DNA from 2 places in the Shewanella sp. SM101 genome. Region 1 is predicted to be linked to the other one. Evidence: predicted binding sites of a transcription regulator. Region 1 holds the regulator's gene; the other holds the start of a gene.
What was found. Region 1 encodes MetJ, which represses methionine synthesis genes. Its sites were predicted from a motif close to TAGACGTCTAGACGTCTA; they were not measured.

Region 1 (10,100 bases):
GCAACTGAAATATCAAAGTCAGCCACTGAGCGCAGTAAACGCACTAAATCGACCGCAAAACGGGTTGGCTTTGGGCTACCCGCGGGTAAATCACCACGCAGTGCCACTATGTCACGAATGCCCGATTTCCAGTAATGCTTAGCCAGTTCTAACAGCTCTTCATCGCTGGCATCCACTAAGGTTAAGTGCGGCGCGGCAACGAGGTCGGTTTCCTGTTGGATACGTTCAATCACGCCATGGGTGCGGTCGCGAACACCTGAGTTAGCACCGTAAGTCACAGACACAAACTTAGGATTCAGCGGCTCTAAACGACGGATAGAGTTCCACAGGATCTGTTCCATTTCGGGGGTCGATGGCGGGAAAAACTCAAAAGAAACATTAATATCGCCATTAAGCTCAGACAAGCTCTGGTTCAGCGATTGTGAATGTTGTGCGTGATGAAAAGCCATGTGTATTTCCTCAACCGCCCTTGGCGCTACTCTTTGCTAGTATGAATTCGTTCAAATGGACGTTTGGACGTCTATATGTCCATATACTAGAGAAACTGAGATGTAAGTCAAGCCCAAAAATACCCATAAACCGCATTTAATCTCGGTTAATTCGATAGATTTATTCTAGCCAATAAAAAAGGACTCGAATGAGTCCTTTAAGAAGCTTGATACCGCGTTATTCCTGCAGCAGATCGCGACAGATCTGGGTCAGATCCGACTGCACCGCCGCCGCGGTCACTTCGCGTCCTGCGCCCGGTCCACGGATGATCAGCGGATTACCTTGGTAGAAGACACTGCGGATCACAAACACATTATCACCAGGGGTTAAGTTGGCGTAAGGGTGATGGGTATCGATCCACTGCAAGCCCACTTCGGCCTTAAGCTCTGGGCCGCTGTTGTCTAAGGATGCCACATATCTAAGCACCTTATTTTGCTCCGCCGCCGCACCATACTGTTGCAGCAGATCGGCATCTAACTCGGCAATACGGGTGAGAAATTGATCTAAGGGAATATCCGCCAAAGCGGCTGGTACGAGTGAGCGCAGTTCAATATCTTCGAGCTCGATTTCAAGGCCAATTTCACGGGCCAAAATAAGCAGTTTACGCTGCATATCACGGCCGGAGAGATCGTCGCGGGGATCGGGTTCAGTAATACCTAAGCCTCTGGCTTCAATCACTAATTCTGAAAATGGCTTGCTGGTATCGTATTTTTCAAATAACCAACACAAGGTGCCGGAGAAAATCCCACCCACCGCTTCAACGCTATCACCGCTGTTACGCAGATCATTTAGCGCATGTTGGATGGGTAAACCTGCGCCACAGCTGGCGTTATAGCGCCAAAATAAGCGACGATTACCCAGTTGCTGCTTTAACTCTCGATAGAAAGGCAGTGGACCCGAGCCCGCAAGTTTATTCGCGCTCACCACATGGATGCCACGCTCGAATAGCTCTGGATATTGCAGCGTCAAACTGGCGCTGGCACTGATATCTAAGGCCACCAGCTCATCGCAGTTAACTTTCTCTAATTGCTCGAATAAATGTTCATACTGCCAAGGCGTTGCTTCAGTATTAAACTCTGTTTGCCACGCGGCAAGATTAATCCCAGTGGATTTAATCAAGGCTTTACTCGAACTGACCAAACCGACTAACTCAACACTGGCTTCGAGTTCATGGTCCAATGATGGTGAAACCGACTTAAACAGATCAATCCAAGCCTCACCGATATTACCCACACCGAGCAGCAGGACACCAATGCGTTTACGCGGGCCAGCGCAGCGACGGTGAACTTTTTGGGTTAACAGATTCACCTGTGACTGAGGCACTAACGTCACTAAACTTAAATCGCCACTGAACAAAGGTTTAGCATCACGGCTCAGTAAACGGGCGAAACTGCGACGATAATGTTCGGCGTCGGCACTCACTAATGCGACTAAACCAAAATCTGTATTGATCTGCTGATCACTAATCCCTAATGCTTCTGCCTCGGCATCGAGTAATCTTTGAACTTGTTTTTGATTCTCAGCGGTATAAGCAAGCTCAACCCTTTGATGGGCAGAGGTCCAATGGGCCAATGGCGTTAAACCCGCGGCAATCAATAAATCTAATAAACGAGTTAACTCACCCGTGAGTTTAAAGCCGAACAGGACCACAGCATTGAGGTTAGTCACCACAGGCGCGCTCGCCGACGAACTGTGGGGCGCGATTAAGGTAAAGTCAGTGTGCGATGCATAACTTGAACGCACCGCTAAGCTCACTTCAGTATTGAATAACGGCTGCAAAGTGCGCGAATGCAATACTGGCGAGCCCAAACGCGCTAAGCGATCTGCTTCGGCAAGTGACATGCTTTTCAGTAACTTGGCATCGTTGATTTTATTAGGATCGGCGTTGAACACCCCTTCCACATCGGTCCAAATGGTCACGCGCTCGATATCAGCGAGACTAGCAATCAAGCTAGCACTAAAATCTGAACCATTACGGCCAAGTAATAAGGTATCGCCACGCTCGTTAGCGCAGATAAAACCTGTGATCACTAAGCGTTCATTGGGATGCGCGGCTAATAGGGCTTGTACTTTAGCGCGGGATTCTTGTACCCGAATTTGTGGCACAGCGGCTTCATCGGCCACTAAAATTGAACAGGCATCCACATGGCTTGCCGCCACGCCAGATTCGCGCAGTAGCGCCGCCATTAAACGTGCCGACCAACGTTCGCCAAAGCTCACCACATGGTTGATTTGGTATTCATTGCGCTCATCTAAGGACAACAAGCTGATGAGTTGCGCTTTATCCGTGGCCAAACGCTCACGCAGATCGCGGGCTTGTTCATTCGACAACAACTGCTCAATCAACCCCTGTTGGTAGCTGATCAGCACTTGTAATTCTTCTTGCCATAGCTGACCCGCATCACGCAGCGCTAATAATTTATACAGGAAATTCGTGCTTTTACCTGCCGCAGAGACCACCACGAGATCATCACTATGACCGTGGGTTAACAGGATATGGGCGACTCGGCGATAACAATCGGCATCCGCTAAACTGGAGCCACCAAATTTATGTAAGTGACAACGTGCCATCTATTATTCCTCTACTGACAAGCCGCAACGGCGGCTAATCCTGCTTGAATATCTGCAACTAAATCGGCGGCATCTTCAATACCCACCGATAGCCGCAATAGGGTGTCCTTAATACCAGCCTCGAAGCGCGCCTGCGGCTCCATGGCTCTGTGGGTCATAGTGGCGGGCACTGCCACTAAACTTTCGACGCCACCTAAACTTTCCGCCACGCTAAATAAGCTGAGAGCACCTAAAAAGGCCACGACTTCGGCCTCGCCGCCTTTGAGCTCAAAACTCAGCATAGCGCCAAAGCCCTGTTGTTGCTTGGCCGCAATGGCGTGACCAGGGTGATCCGCAAGACCGGGATAATAGACTTTGCTCACCACAGGGCTTTGCGTTAATACCTCAATAATACGCTGGGCATTGGTTTGATGCTCGCGAATACGCACCGCTAAGGTACGTAGGCCGCGCAGGGTCAGATAACTGTCGAAGGCCGACCCCGTTAAGCCTAGAGTGTTCGACCACCAATGTAAGCTTTCGCCGATTTGCACGTCTTTGGCGACCACAGCGCCGCCAACAACATCGCTGTGACCATTGATATATTTAGTGGTGGAATGGATAACGATATCCGCGCCTAACAATAGGGGTTGTTGCAATATCGGCGATAAAAAGGTGTTATCGACCACCACCAGCGCGCCGACCTCATGGCTCGCCTTAGCAATGGCTTCGATATCCACCACACGCAATAACGGGTTCGATGGGGTTTCGAGCCACACCATCTTAGGATTCTGGGCAATGGCGGTGGCTAACGCTTGGCTGTCGGTTTGGTCGACCACAATGAGCTTAAACTGGCCTTTCTTCGCCAAGTTGGTAAATAAACGGTAAGAACCGCCATAGCAATCATGGGGCACAACTAATAGGTCATCGGGGCCGAGCAAAGTAGTCACTAAGGTGATGGCCGCCATGCCAGTGCACGTCACTATGCCAGTGGCGCCCTTTTCTAATTGCGCTAATGCTTCGCCTAAAATGCAGCGCGTTGGGTTGCCTGAACGACTGTAATCGAATTCGCGGGGATTTTTATGACCATCGAAAGCGTAATTAGTCGACAAATAAATCGGTGGCACAACTGCACCATATTGAGTATCGCTTTCGATACCCTGACGCACTGCCAGTGTGGCTAATTGACGCTCTGCCATGGGGGACTCCTAAATTCGGTAGACTGATAGAGATGTCTGGACGTCTAAATGTACCTAAGCCCAACGCCATCGTCAATAGGCGTGAAGACGTTTAGACGTCTGAACATAAAGAAATCTGTTTGCAATCACAAAGAAATAGTAGCAATAATTTGACTGTTCTTTGTAAGGGTTTAAAATCTGCCCCGAATTTAGCGTTATAACAGGTGAGTCAATGACTGAATGGAATGGGGAATACATCAGCCCCTATGCTGAACATGGCAAGAAGAATGAACAAGTAAAAAAAATTACTGTGTCTATTCCGCTCAAAGTGCTTAAGGTCCTCACGGACGAACGTACTCGTCGTCAGGTCAATAATTTGCGTCACGCCACCAACAGCGAGCTGTTGTGTGAGGCATTTTTGCACGCCTACACTGGCCAGCCATTGCCCAACGATGAAGATCTGTCAAAAGATAATCCAGACAGCATTCCCGCCGAAGCCAAGTTGTTGATGGATCAAATGGGAATAGAGTGGGAAGACATGGAATAGCGACTCGTCGCTTTCAAAGTCATATCACAGTGCTCATCAATAGGGATCGTTAACGATCCCTTTTTGTTTATACCCAAGCGACTTCAAACTTTCAATTTCACCATCTTGAGTTGGTTTGGGATATAGGAAATCCTATGTTTTCTATGATAGATCCACAGACACTCGCCTTAGCCTCGCTGGTCGTGTTTCTGGGCGCATTAACCCAAAGTCTGATTGGGTTTGGGCTTGCGGTTGTCGCCAGTCCTTTGCTGTATATCGTCGATCCACAACTTGTACCTGCGCCTGTTATTGCTATGGGTTTCTCCATCGCCCTGCTGACCTTAGTGCGTGAGCGCGGTCACTTAGAATTCAATGGCTTGCAATATGCGCTCATAGGCCGCGTGCCCGGTGGTTTTATCGGCGCGAGTTTATTACTGTTTGCGCCTCAACCCATACTCGGTTTATCCATCGCCGCTATTGTGACTGTCGCAGTGATCCTCAGCCTGTATAAATTCAGCCTGCCAGTGAATAAGAAAACCCTCTTCGGTGCGGGCGTGGTTTCAGGGATCTTCGGCAATATCGCCGCGATTGGTGGCCCGCCGATGGCGATTTTGTTGGCAGGCAAAGATGCCTCGCAGTTTCGTGCTGCCCTGTCGGCCTTCTTCATTTTTAGCTCCATGATTGCACTGATTATTTTAGCAATCACTGGCTTATTAGAATTAAAACATCTGTGGCTGTCGTTGATGCTGCTCCCCTCAGTGATTTTAGGTTACTTAGTCGCAGGGCGATTGGTGGGCCGTGTCGATAAAGAGAAGACAAAGATGGCGACGTTAGTCCTGTGCAGTATCAGCGCCTTAGTGCTAACGGTGAAGTCGGTTATCGAGTTATTACCCCAATAAGCGTCCTGCTTGTACTGGCAAACCTTCTCAAGATTCAAACAATAAAAAAGCACTGACATTGCCAGTGCTTTTTCTTTATCTATCAATATGTAAAGCTAGATTACACTCAGCTTAAATAGCTTTGCCCTGCGTACACAATAAAGTGTCTTAAGGCGAGTACGCCCGTTAAGCTCGCACAAGCCACCATGATCATCGCGCCCTTAGTGTGGCGAGTCGCGGCGGGTAGCAGCATAAACAGCAATGGAATACCAAAACCTATACCGACAACGCCTATCCAGAACACGCTTGCCCATAGCCCAGAAGTTAACGATGCTAAGGCCGCAGCCGCCGCGCCGCCCTTGAAGTACAAGGCGCAGAACAGCATGAACAGGAACAGGATTTCAATCGCCATCACAGGCAATTCTAAACCGTGCATCTTCACTAAGGTTTTGTCGTGGCTGTCAGTCTTAAACATCAGCAACGCCAGTACCGCATTTGCCGCAGCGCCCGCGGATAGACCTGACACTAAAAACAGCGCAGGCAGTACCGCAGTGTTGAGCATAGGATAGGCATTCATCGCCGAAATTAAGAAGCCAGTGTAAGCCCCTACGCCAATGGCGAGGACAAACAACAATACTTCAATCAGCTTTCGAAATGGCATAAGTAACTTAGCGATAGGTGTTAGGAAACCCAACCCCCATTTTGGTAAGTCATCCCGCAGCACAATAATGGCGTACGCAAAAGCTAAGGGAGAATACGCCAGCAGCGCCAGTACCCCGATTGCCATCACAGACTGGAAGTTATAGTGAATTAAGATCAACCAGAAATGGAATGGTTTGGTTAAGTCAAACACTAAGCAAGCTAGACCTAAGCTAATTGCTACAGGCCCAATAATGGCTGCCGCCTTAAGAATGCTGCTTTCAGCTCCCGCGCTGTGTTCCTTATTCGCCCAGCGTAAACCAATGCCAATCAATAAACTGCCCGCGGATAACCCCGCCATAAACAGGTAAACGGCGATGACCCAGTGCCAAGTGACAGGATCATATTGCGCCATGTCGCCCCAAGTATTGTTCATAATCAAATCCCCCCTCTTTTGGTAGGAACGCGATATACCCTAGGTTTAGTGCCCAAATGGGTTTTATCTTGGTAAGTGATTTTAGTGTTGAGCATGATGGCCACTTCACTCTGCGGATCATTAGCATCGCCAAACACTAAGGCATCGGTTGGACACACTGTCACACACGCTGGCTCTTCGCCCCGTACTAAACGACTGTCTTTACAGAAGTTACACTTATCCGCCGCCTTGGTTTCTGGGTTCATAAAGCGCACTTTATAGGGGCACGCTGCCACACAGTACATACAGCCAACACACTTCTCGGTATGGATAGAGATAATGCCATCTTCACCCACATAGGCCGCACCCGTTGGGCACACCTTAACGCAAGGTGCATCTTCACATTGCTGGCAAGATACCCTGTGATATTTGAAATGCAGATTGGGCATCTCACCAAAGGGACCTTCCACACGCACTTGCAGACGAGTTACGCCTTCGGGTACGCCATTTTCACTGCGACACGCCACGTTACAAGCTTGGCAGCCGATGCACTTATTCTCGTCGTGCACCATTACATATCGTTTATTCATTTAAGCCTCCGATTAGCGCTTTGCCAGCGTGACGCCCGTGGTGTGCACTGTCATGCCACACACAGGAGCAGTAACGTGCGGCAGTAAGTTACCGCAGTGGATACCTTTGCCCGTTGCTCTGACCAACTCTTTGTTTTTAGAACCAAAGCCCATGTAAGCAAACACAGTATCTTGGCGAATACCCGGCGTGACTAAGGCATGGCCTTCTTCTGTGCCAACACTGCTGGTGAGGCGGATTGGGTCGCCATTGCTGATGCCTAATTTGCCCGCAGTGACGGGGTGAACCCACACAGCGTTATCCGACATCAGGTTAGCGAGCATAGGTACATTGTGGGTTGCACCATTGGTGTGCACCGCCACTTTGCCTTGGATAAAGTACAGCTCATCTGCTTTTTTAAGATTCACTTCGCGGAACTTGATCACCCCACGGCCCGGTGCCATGGCTTCGACTTTCGCGGAAGTGAGTTCAATCTTGCCACTCGGGGTTTTAAAGGTCAGTGCACTGGCGTAAGTGCCGTCTTCATCGGCAGGTCGCGCATTGGGGTATGCCTTAATAAACTCGGCAACCATCTTAGGCTCGCACAACATAATTGGCTTACCAAAGCTCACAAAACCTTCGTCTTTGATCCGGCGCAGCAGGTCAGTGTCGCGGTTCACCTGCAGCATTTGCAGGGTTTCCATGTTTTCCCATGGATAGAACTCGCCAAGGCCCATAGCCACACCCACATCCTTAAAGATCTGCCAAGAAGGCTTAGTATCACCTAAGGTTTCAACGACCCGTTGGCGCACATAATAGGCCGGATTTTTACCTGACTTATCAGCAATTTATTCATCACGTTCAAGATAAGTCGACTCAGGTAAAATCACGTCCGCATAGGCGGCGGTTTCGCTGATATACACATCACACACGGCGATAAAGTCGAGCTTTTTCATCGCTTCAACAACGCGCGCCCTGTCTGTCATGGTTTGCATTGGGTTAGTGCGTGACATCACCCAGCCGTGTAACTGGTAAGGAACAGCGCTTAATGTGGCATCGAGAATAGTTTGATAAACGCCGCCCGATGTCCACATCATGGCGTACTGTTCTTCCACCTGATCGATACGTTTCGCTGCTGGTTTTGGCATGTCTTTCACGCCAGGTTTTGCCAATACGGGCGCAACCGCTTCACCGGCAAGCTTGTTGTAATCACCGGGTTTCTGGCCGATATAAATCCCGCCCTTGCGCTCAATATTACCAATCAAGACGTTGGCGGCGTACAGGGCGCGGCGCATCTCAAACTCTTCGGTGGTAAAGGTGGCTCTGTGACCAAAATCGACCACGGCATGGGGCGCTTTTGCCGCATATTCGTGGGCGATGCGACGAATGTCTTTGGCAGGCACATCGGAGATGGTTTCAGCCCATTCAGGGGTATAAGCTTTCACTTCGGCGGCAAAGGCTTCGAAACCTTCCACATAGCGCGCGACAAATGCCTTGTCGTAAAGATTATCTTCAATCAATACATGGCATAACGCCAAGGCGACGGCCACATCGGTACCGGGGCGAATGGCATACCATTCATCAGCTTTATCGGCCACAACGGAGAATCTTGGCTCGAACACCACCAGCTTGGCACCTTTGTCCATTTGCGCCGCCATCATGCCGCGGGTTTCGGACATATTGATGCCTTCGTACAGGTTATGGCCGAAGTTAATGATGTATTTAGAATTACTTAAATCACGTTTAACCTTAGTGCCAAAAATAGCCTTAGCGGCAATTTCATAACCGCCGGGGCACGTCGACGCGTGGGTAAAGGTATTTGGACTACCAAAGGCGGTCGCAAGGTGAAACAAATGCTTTTCTTGTGAGCCCGATTTGGACGAGAATGCCACTGCCTCTGGGCCATGTTCTTTTTTGATTTTATTTAGATTTTCGGCGATAAGTTGATAAGCCTCATCCCAACTGATCTCGGCCCATTTGCCTTCGCCGCGCTCGCCAACCCGCTTTAACGGTTTAACGATACGCTGTGGATCGTACAGTAAGCTATGGCCTGCGCCGCCTCGGGCACACACTTTACCGCCAAAGGACTTAGCGGCCTTGTTGCCACTAATGAAGACGTTTTTGCCCTCAATCACCCGCGCCGAAATCGGGCAACGGGTTGAACACATTTCGCAAATACTGGCAATTTCCTTGCCCATGCCCTTTAGCTGCTTATTCTCTAATGCCGCTAAGCTGCCCGGCAGCAGACTGGCTAACGCACACGTGGCGCTACTCGCTCCCGCTCCCTTTAAAAAGGTTCGCCTATTAAGCTCAATCATGGTTACCTCCATCACGCTCATCCCACCCGTCAGTCGCCATTTGTGGCGCCATCGAGCAGAGGTTTGCTCACTGATTTGATTACTTTTTTAGTTATAAAGCGTTAAAACAGCGCCACCATATCTTCAAAATACACGGCATACGCTGAATACACTGCTCATCCACAGAGATTGTTATCCCGAAAGAGGTAGGTGGGTATTGTGGTAAACCACATGGGGAAGCTCGGTGTGATCTACCGCAACTAAAACCTAAGACTGACCTTGAAATACGTGAATAAGATCAACAGGCTTATTGGGAACAGGCTTTACATCGACGGAGAAGACAGAAAAAAGCCGCCAGTTTGGACACTGGCGGCTTAGAAGAAAACTGACATTACAGTCAATTACGATAACCCTAGCAGGATAAGAACATCTCACTAGCGGGCGCAAACTGATTACAATCGCATTAATCCATTAACTCTATATCGAGGCAATTGAGCAGGCGAATCGCTTCGTCGCGGCTAAACTTAGCGCCTTTGATTTTATTGTTAAAAATGTCGATATCGT
Region 2 (10,100 bases), on a different contig from region 1:
CAGGTACTTGGCTCAAATCGATATCTAACGACCGCGCCATGCGACGAACTGCGGGGCTGGCTAAGGCTTTACCTTGGCGAGCAGGCTCTGCATTCACAATCTGCGCTGCAGGTGCGGCATTGGCCACAGTATCTGTATTTATTGTCGCCGCAGGTGCAGAAGCCGTCTGTTCAACTTCAATGGCAAATAAAGGCGCATGTACTTTAGCTAGCTGACCTTTGCGATAATGCAGTTTGGCAATTTTACCCGCTTTAATGGCAGGAATTTGCACCAGCGCTTTATCTGTCATCACGTCGGCAATCGGTTGATCTTCCTCAACCCAATCACCTTCGCTCACTAACCATTCAACTAGCTCACATTCAACAATGCCTTCGCCGATATCCGGTAGTAAGAATTCTTCAATGCTGACAGATGAACTGGATGACGTGGTCGCGTTTGTTACTGCCACTGGCTCAGTCACTTTTGCAGTCGTCGCAGCAGGTTCAGCCGTAACAGATTCGCCTGCAATTTCAACGGCATAGAGCGGCGCATGCACTTTCGCAATATCGCCCTTGGCGTAATACAGCTTAGTGACTACGCCCGCAAAAGGCGCTGGGATTTGAACAAGTGCTTTGTCTGTCATCACATCGGCAATAGGTTGGTCTTCAACGACTGTGTCGCCTTCTTTGACCAGCCATTCAACCAACTCACACTCCACAACACCTTCGCCAATATCCGGCAAAATAAAATCTTTAATCATACCGGACTCCTAGAAGGTCACTGATGCTTTGATGGCTTCAAACGTTTTGAATGCATCTGGCATGTATTCTTTTTCATGAATGAGTGGGTACGGGGTATCTAAACCACAAACGCGGCTGATGGGCGACTCTAGATACAAGAAGCATTCTTGCTGAATCGTCGCCGCTATCTCACCAGCAAAGCCACCGGTTAATGGCGCTTCATGGTTGACCAGTAAACGTCCGGTCTTTTTGACTGAATCGGCAACAGTATCGATATCCCAGGGTGACAAGGTGCGTAAATCGATAACTTCACAGGAGATCCCTTCTTTAGCGGCCATATCGGCGGCTTTTTCAAGGATTTCCATTTGCGCGCCCCACGCCACTAAGGTGATGTCTTTACCTTCGCGAACCACTTCAGCCTTACCCAGTTCAATTTCATAATCGCCCGCTGGCACTTCGCCAACCGATGCACGATATAAACGCTTAGGCTCAAAGAAGATCACCGGATTTTTGTCACGGATTGACGCCAACAGCAGGCCTTTGGCTTGCTCAGGGTTGCGTGGCACAACGACTTTTAACCCCGGCGTCTGGGTAAAATAGGCTTCAGGTGATTGTGAGTGATAATGTCCGCCCGCAATACCGCCGCCATAGGGCGTACGGAACACTAATCCACCGACATCGAACTCATTACCGCTACGGTAACGGAACTTAGCCGACTCGTTGACGATTTGATCAAACGCCGGAAAGATATAATCGGCGAATTGAATTTCAGCCACAGCGGTCATGCCATTGGAGGCTAAACCATTGGCAAAACCGGCAATACCTTGCTCTGTCAGCGGCGTATTAAAGCAGCGATCGCGCCCGAATTTTTCTTGAAGACCGGAGGTGGCGCGAAATACCCCGCCAAAGTGGCCCACATCTTCACCAAAAACCACCATGCGTTCATCGGCTTGCATGGCAATCGACAAGGCCTCATTGACGGCCTGTAACATATTCATTTCAGCCACGGCTTATAGTCTCCCTGCACTTTTTGGATAGGCTTGCGGATATTTCTTGATATGTTCTTTAAGCTCGGCGAGTTGCTTTTTCAGCACTGGCGTCGGCTTGTCGTACACATCTTCAATAATTTCATCCAGCATAGGCACAGGAATTTTTTCAGCCACTTTTACCGCAGCCAATACTTCTTCACGATATTTCTCATGCAGTTTCACATCATCCGCTTCAGCCAACCAACCTTTGTTGATAAGCCATAATTTGAAGCGTTTAACCGGATCGTGTTGCTGCCACTTGGCTTCTTCATCTTTCGAGCGATAACCTGAGGGATCGTCTGAAGAAGAGTGCGCGCCGAGACGGTAAGTCATGGCTTCAATCAGCACAGGCGCATTATGCTCAATCGCATAGGCACGGGCTTGCTGGGTTGCCGCTAACACGGCCAACATGTCATTGCCGTCTACACGAATGGTGTGCATGCCATAACCCACACCGCGGCTGGCAATACCGTTTCCAGCAAACTGCTCTTCAGTGGGGGTAGAAATCGCGTAGCCATTGTTACGACAGAAGAAAATCACTGGGCATTTCAGTACCGCGGCCATGTTGAGGCCAGCATGAAAATCCCCTTCCGATGCAGCGCCTTCGCCAAAATAGCAAACCGCGACTTTGCGCTTACCTTGCATTTTTAAGCTGTAGCCCACACCAGTCGCCTGCGGGATTTGCGTGGCTAACGGTGACGAAATCGTTTGATAATGCAATGCCGCACTGCCGTAATGGATTGGCATTTGGCGACCTTTACCAAGATCTTTCTCGTTACTGAACATCTGATTCATAAACTGTTCAGTGGTAAAGCCGCGATAACGCAGCGCCGCATGCTCACGATATTGTGCGAGGATCACATCTTCTTGATCGAGTGCGGCCACACTGCCGACAATCGCCGCTTCTTCACCCGTACAGGTCATGTAGAAGCTGATGCGTCCTTGGCGCTGGGCACCAAGCATACGTTCATCAAGTACCCGAGTGAATACACAGGTATCGTAAATTTTAGTGGCTAAGGTTTCATCTATCACAGGCAAAACCGCGGTTTCATAAGTGGTGCCGTCGGCTTGTAGAATTCGAAGGATAGGAATGTGTAGCGATGCCTTATCCAAGAAGCCGACACGGTGCACTGTATCAGTGTTGAGTGTTGCTTTGCTCATATTGTGCTCTTGTTATCTCATTACGCATCAAAGCGTTTTGATGCGTCTGTTTATACGAATATGCCCGACGAACATTACGTTAACGTAAACTACCTATCAACCATTGGCATAGCTCAAACCACAAGTTATCCCTGCCACGCATGTATATATTGCTTTACAAGCCTAACGCACGTCCGCATTCACGGCAGGAATCAGGCAAATCACAGTGCGATTACCAATAGGCACTTTGGCATTAGGGAACACGACAGACTCAAACTCGTGCTCCACTTTAATTTCTTGCCCACCTTCCCGCGCTAAAACAAAGCCCTTCGGGAAAGATCTGAAGTTTTCGACATCCGTTGCGAAGGTAAATTCAAAATCATCGAAATGTTTATTGATAACGCGGCACACTTGGTACAAGTTGACCTTATCGGCATCAAATGCATCTAGCTCCAACGGCTTAGCGGTGATCAAGCGCATGAACATTTCATGGGTGGCGATAAAACGCGTCATGTCGTTCTGCCCCATGGGATACACTTTACCAAGCTCAATGGTAAAGGCATCAGCGCCGTAACGTTCAGAAGAAAAATAGCTGAAGGTCGTGGTCGGTTCGTGGTGGAAAAGTACTGTATCGACGCCGCTTGCGGCTAAAAACATAATTTGCTCGCCGCTAAAGGCGCGCCCTGGACGATAGGGATAGATAGCGAACTTTTCATGCTTCGAGGCGCGCATCGCCGTGTGCAAATCATAATGGATGCGCTGACGTCCATCGGCAACCGCAGTATAAAAACGATCGACATAGGCTTCGAGTTTTTTCGCGCGTACTCGCTCAGGGTTCACTAACCCTGGTGGATTGGAATGCTCACCACTAAATAGACGATTCATGTTTTCGTCAATAATCCGCGTGCCGTTATTAATCGCTAATGGGTTACCAATGAGAAATAAAGTGCGCTGCTTTGCGATGATCTTTTGCTGTAGAAGTTGTTTAATTAAGCTATTGCAGAGTTCAATGGGCGCGGTCTCGTTACCGTGAACACCGCAGGAAAGCACAATATCTTTTCCTTCATTCTGTATTGGTTCGAAAACAATAACACCGGTATCCCACACTTCCACTTGAGTATGATCGCCTAAGTTAAATGAAAATTCGCCATCGAACTGTTCAGGATGGGCTAAGGTGAGCGCTAAAAAATCCTTTGAATCTAACAGAGCTTGTAACACAGAATTCTCCTTATAATGATGTGTAACAGTATTGGCGCAATAGCATAAGTACAGGCAGTAATAACCACTTAAGCATTTATCTCACCGCGGTTAGTCTCACTCGCACCTAAAAAACGGCTTCAATACTAACACATGTTTTTAGTGCTGTTCTCAGACATTTATTGCCGTAGGACCCAGTTTTAAGCGGAATGACATTCAACTAAGCTGATTGTTAAATTCTTAGGACATTCCCTAAGAATTTCCCATGATAAATATTCCAGCTTGAGGCTTGCTTTTGCACTCAAGTTTTATCACAATTCTTAGCCATCTAGACTTCTATTGGATTTAATTATGGCGTTAGCAACCTTTGGTGCCGGCTGTTTCTGGGGCGTAGAGTATTTTTTTAGACAAGTGAACGGCGTATCGAATGCCACCTGCGGCTATATGGGCGGCAATAATGCGGCGACAACCTATGAAGAAGTCAAAAAAGGCAAAACGGGCCATGCCGAAGTGGTGCAAGTGGAATTTGACCCTGCCCTTGTCAGTTATGAAGACTTGCTCGATGTATTTTGGAAAAACCACAATCCAACGAGTCTGAACATGCAAGGCGGAGATATTGGCACTCAATATCGCAGCACCATTTTCTTCCACGACCGAGAGCAAAAAGCGGCCGCAGAAGCCTCAAAATTAGCTTTTGCCCGCTCGGGGCGTTGGGGATTACGCCATATCGTCACTGAAATTGTGCCATTGCAACAGTTCCATGTTGCTGAGGAATATCATCAAAATTACATCGATAAGAATAACTTACCGAGTTGTCATATCGAGTACTAAATACGGTCAAATCAGCATGAGATCAACTACTCACAGCTGAATTAGACACAAACAAAAACGCACTCAAATCTGAGTGCGTTTGTTTTTGATACTTTATAAACCTACTACTGCATTAAGCGTTTAGCGCCTTATCAATTAATGCCTGCGCATCTTTGATGATCTCAGCCAAATGCTGTTCACTGATAAAACTTTCGCCGTAGATTTTAAATAACGCTTCAGTGCCCGATGGACGCGCCGCAAACCACCCATTAGCTGTGGTAACTTTGATGCCGCCAATCGCCGCATTATTGCCTGGCGCATGGGTTAACACGTTTTCGATTGTCTCACCTGCAAGCACAGTGGCATTTAAGGTATCGGCATTGAGCAAAGCAAACTTGGCTTTGTTTTCAAGACTGATTGGGCTATCGATACGCTTATAGAAACTTTGGCCAAATTGTTTTACTAACTCTTGGTGACGCTGACCTGGGGTTTTACCTGTCACCGCAAGAATTTCTGCCGCAAGTAACCCTAGAATAAAACCGTCTTTATCCGTACACCAAGTAGAGCCATCACGGCGTAAAAATGCCGCGCCAGCACTCTCTTCACCGCCAAAGGCGATTGTGGCTTCGGCTAAACCGTCGACAAACCACTTAAAGCCCACTGGCACTTCGAGTAACGTTTTGCCGTGGAAAGCACAGATTTTATCGATAAGCGCACTCGATACTAAGGTTTTACCTATGGCTAAGGTATCGCTCCAATCTGGTCTGTGTGTCAGTAAATAATCAATAGCGACCGCAAGATAATGATTCGGATCCATCAAACCCGTACCAGGGCAAACTATGCCGTGACGGTCATAATCGGGATCATTACCAAGGCATAAATCAAAGGATTCTTTATGGGCGAGTAACCCGGCCATCGCGTAGGGAGATGAGCAATCCATGCGGATTTTGCCGTCTTTATCCAGCGGCATAAAGCTAAAGCTTGGATCAACCTTATCATTGACTAAGGTGATATCGAGCCCATAACGCGCGGCAATCGGTGCCCAATAGAAAATCCCTGAACCACCGAGCGGGTCAACGCCGATACGCAGCTTAGCGTTGGCAATCGCCTGCATGTCGATAACATTTTCTAAATCAGCCACATAGGGCGTGATCAAATCAATGGCGTTAACATAGCCTGATGCCAGCGCTTTGGCATACGCTAATTTTTGCACGCCAGCTAACGCTTGGCGCAAGTAATCATTGGCCCGCGATTCAATCCAAGCCGTGATATTACCTTCGGCCGGTCCACCATGGGGTGGATTGTACTTGATGCCACCGTCCTGAGGAGGATTATGGGAAGGCGTAATGATCAAACCATCGGACAATGCCGCACCCGTAATATTGGCTTCGCGATTGGCGCAAATCACCCCATGGGAAACCACTGGCGTTGGCGTAAATCCATCGTTCTGTTGGATTTTCACTGTGACTTTATTTGCCGCCAGCACTTCAATGGCCGATAAATAAGCGGCGTAGGATAACGCATGAGTGTCAATCCCGAGGATCAACGGCCCATTGATATTCACCGATTGGCGATAATCCACCACAGCTTGGGTAATCGCCCAAATGTGTTGTTGGTTAAAACTGCCATTGAAGGCGCAGCCTCTGTGCCCAGAAGTGCCAAAGGTGACGCGTTGTTGTACGTCATCCATATTTGGCGTGATGCTGTAATAATGGCTCATCAGTTTTGGAATATTGACCAGATCCGTCTGATTAGCGATTTGTCCTGCCCTTTGATGTATTGCCACCTATGGCTCTCCTGCACTCAATTACAATTAGAAAAAGTAGAAAAATGTCGTACTAACTTGGCTCACCCGCGGATTAAACGCGCTCGGCGATGCCCGCTGCGACTGTCGCATCACAACCAAATTGCACTAAAACTTCCGATAAAATAGTGCGTTTCTTGGCGGTATTGTTGTTACTCGTTACCCAGAAACCACTTGCACCAATTTCTTTTGGGTTAGCCGAAGCACTCGCTTCGAGCAGTTGCTCCTTAGAGCGAGCAAAATACAAACGATCGCGCCCTTGGATCTGCAGAATTTGTGAGAATTGCTCTGGGGCTAATTGATACAAACTTTCGAGCAAAAACAGAAAACGCCCTACTGCGCCTTTTTGCTGCGATAACTGATGTTCATCGACTAAGCGACTAAAATCATTCACTGCTGGCACTGTTTGCGCCGCGACGGGCTGAATAGGTTCAGCTTCAAGGCTCGGTTGGCTAATCGCCAAAGGCTGGGGTTGTTCGACCGCATCGACGGACAGGCCGAGTAATCGACGAAGAATGTCAGAGGCGCTCTCACCAATACGTTCTGTTTTGCTGGCAATATGACGATAGAGCTCTTCATCTACTTCGATATATTTCATAACCTTAATTATCCTTTGTTATTCGACAGGCTTAACCGAAAAAAGTGTACCACAGCGATCGGGGCAGATCATTGCGATCTGTTACCAGTGTATCTATCTCTATCAATCTGATAAAGCGCCATTATTCTAAAAGTGCGGGAAATAGCACAGCAAACTAGCAGTTAATCGACAATTGCCGAAAAAGCACACAAGTTACTGGCCGCCCCCACTATAGAAATGGCAACTGACTTGTCAAGCCAACGGCATTAAGGGCACAATTCGCGTCACGCTAAGCTAAAAATCTCCAACAGGAATCACCATGAACTTTGTTTCCACAGGCCAAGGACCCGCAGTGCTCTTGATCCACGGCTTGTTCGGTAATCTAGATAACCTCAAAGGTCTAGGGCAAGTATTAGAAAATCAGTATCAAGTTATTCGTGTCGATGTGCCCAATCATGGTTTAAGTGAGCATTGGGATCAAATGGACTACCCTCGCCTCGCCACTGCAATGATCAGCTTGCTCGACGAACTGGCTATTGAACGCGCCCATATTGTGGGTCACTCCATGGGCGGTAAAATCGCCATGGCGACGGCGTTAGCCTTTCCAGAGCGCATTATCAGCATGGTGGCAGCCGATATCGCCCCCGTCGCCTATGAGCCAAGACACGACACAGTGTTTGCGGCATTAGAAAGCCTGCCCTTAGAAGGCCATACCGACAGACGCTTTGCCCTAAACCACTTAATTGACAATGGTATTGACGAAGCAACGGCACAATTTTTACTCAAAAATCTACAACGCACTGATACTGGCTTTCGTTGGAAAATGAACTTAAGTGGCCTAAAGGCTTGTTATCCTAATATTATTGGCTGGCAAAATCAGACACTAAATCCAGTACAAAGCTATGCTGGACCAAGTCTGTTTATTCGCGGCGGCGACTCAAATTATGTCACTAGCGAGCACAGAAGCGCTATCATGGCGCAATTCCCCGCGGCACAGGCAAAAACACTTGAAGGATGTGGTCATTGGTTGCATGCGCAAAAACCCGTCATTTTTAACCGGATCGTGTCTGAATTTATTGACAAACATTCAATGTAAATCAGCAGCAAACTCGACCGAAAGCATATGGCAGCCGCCATCTTGTTGTGATATATTCGCGCCTCTTTTGGCCTTAGAACACTCTCAAGGACTAAGAAAGTATGTTATCTCAGTACATGGAACAAATTGAAACCATCGGCCTGAACCTGTTTTTTGCCTCGATATTTTTCTTTATCGGCATGGCCATCCACGATGTGCTTAAACAAGGTAACGTGCCAAAATTTGGTCGATTTATTGTTTGGTTAGTGTTATTTCTCGGCTGCGCCGGGTTTATTGTAAAAGGTATTATCCAGATCACTTGGGAAGGCTCAGGGATCGGTTAACAATAAGAACATGGCAAAAGAAGCGACAGACAGAACCACTATTGACCTTTTTGCCAACGAAAAGCGCCGGGGCCGACCACGTAGCAATCCTTTGTCCCGTAGCCAACAGCTTAAGGTCAACAAACGCAATCAAATCCAGCGCGATAAAGCCAACGGATTAAAGCGAATAGAGTTAAAGGTGTCACAAGATTTGTATGACGCCTTGAATGAGCAGGCATTGGCCAGTAACATCAGCCGTAGCCAGTTAATCGAATTAATTCTTCAGCAACAAGTTGAGTGCTGAACGAGTACCAGCAAGATTAACCTAATAAGTGAACTAGACATTAAAGGATAGACAATGGCAACTGTAGGTCTTTTTTTCGGTAGCGACACAGGTAACACCGAAGCTGTAGCCAAGATGATCCAGAAAAAACTGGGTAAAAAAATGGTTGAGGTGAAAGATATCGCCAAAAGTACCAAAGAACAGATTGCAGAGTATGACTTGCTGCTGTTCGGCATCCCGACCTGGTATTACGGTGAAGCGCAATGTGACTGGGATGATTTCTTCCCTGAATTAGAGCAAATTGATTTTACTGACAAACTTGTCGCTATTTTTGGTTGTGGTGATCAAGAAGACTACGCTGAGTACTTCCTTGATGCCATGGGCATGGTTGGCGATATTGTTCAGGCCCGTGGTGGCATCATCATCGGCCATTGGCCAACTGCAAGCTACAATTTTGAAGCCTCTAAAGGTCAAGTCGATGACGACCACTTTATTGGCTTAGGTATCGATGAAGATCGCCAGCCAGAGCTGACTGAAGAACGTGTTGATGCTTGGGTTAAGCAAATTTACGAAGAAATGTGTTTAGCTGAATTAGAAGATTAATTCTGTTAACCATTTGATTAAAGCGGCTTAACGCCGCTTTTTTTATGCATATATTTCTGACTAAGAATAACGACATACCACACTCATGACCAACACAGCCCGCTCTAATCACTGGGATATTTTTTGCACCGTCGTTGATAACTACGGCGATATTGGCGTCACTTGGCGTTTAGCCAAACAAATAGCCAATGAGTATCAGATCCCCGTTAATTTGTGGGTCGATGACCTCGCAAGCTTCTCGCATATCTTACCGACACTCGATCCACTAAAAGCCACTCAAACCTTCAATGGTGTGAATATTATTCATTGGAAAGAGCCTTTGCCTATAAAGTTTGTTGCAGGAGCTGTGCTCATCGAAGCCTTTGCCTGTGAATTACCCGAACAGGTAAAAGCGCAGCTGGTTTATTTACATCAGAACGCCCCAAAATCTGTACCTGTCTGGCTGAATTTAGAGTATTTAAGTGCTGAAGATTGGGTTGAAGGCTGCCATGGTTTGCCATCGTTACAAGCCAATGGTTTGAAGAAGTATTTCTACTTTCCC

Region 2: a site for MetJ is predicted at 4,406-4,423, ahead of msrA (peptide-methionine (S)-S-oxide reductase MsrA). Genes of this name have one in related genera too.

Annotation. Positions count from the first base shown of each region.
Region 1 is NZ_JAKKRH010000056.1:6,736-16,835, reverse strand. It holds gene metF (methylenetetrahydrofolate reductase) at 1-449, opposite strand, end outside; gene L5M38_RS21105 (bifunctional aspartate kinase/homoserine dehydrogenase II) at 667-3,060, opposite strand; gene metB (cystathionine gamma-synthase) at 3,072-4,235, opposite strand; gene metJ (met regulon transcriptional regulator MetJ) at 4,447-4,761, shown strand; gene L5M38_RS21090 (sulfite exporter TauE/SafE family protein) at 4,896-5,639, shown strand; gene nrfD (NrfD/PsrC family molybdoenzyme membrane anchor subunit) at 5,746-6,693, opposite strand; gene L5M38_RS21080 (4Fe-4S dicluster domain-containing protein) at 6,696-7,262, opposite strand; partial or broken gene phsA (thiosulfate reductase PhsA) at 7,275-9,557, opposite strand; gene L5M38_RS21070 (pentapeptide repeat-containing protein) at 10,000-10,100, opposite strand, start outside.
Region 2 is NZ_JAKKRH010000005.1:2,381-12,480, forward strand. It holds gene L5M38_RS03875 (dihydrolipoyllysine-residue acetyltransferase) at 1-739, opposite strand, end outside; gene L5M38_RS03880 (alpha-ketoacid dehydrogenase subunit beta) at 749-1,726, opposite strand; gene L5M38_RS03885 (thiamine pyrophosphate-dependent dehydrogenase E1 component subunit alpha) at 1,730-2,908, opposite strand; gene astE (succinylglutamate desuccinylase) at 3,071-4,105, opposite strand; gene msrA (peptide-methionine (S)-S-oxide reductase MsrA) at 4,436-4,915, shown strand; gene pgm (phosphoglucomutase (alpha-D-glucose-1,6-bisphosphate-dependent)) at 5,028-6,680, opposite strand; gene seqA (replication initiation negative regulator SeqA) at 6,754-7,296, opposite strand; gene L5M38_RS03910 (alpha/beta fold hydrolase) at 7,595-8,371, shown strand; gene L5M38_RS03915 (DUF2788 domain-containing protein) at 8,473-8,694, shown strand; gene ybfE (LexA regulated protein) at 8,705-8,977, shown strand; gene fldA (flavodoxin FldA) at 9,032-9,559, shown strand; gene earP (elongation factor P maturation arginine rhamnosyltransferase EarP) at 9,645-10,100, shown strand, end outside.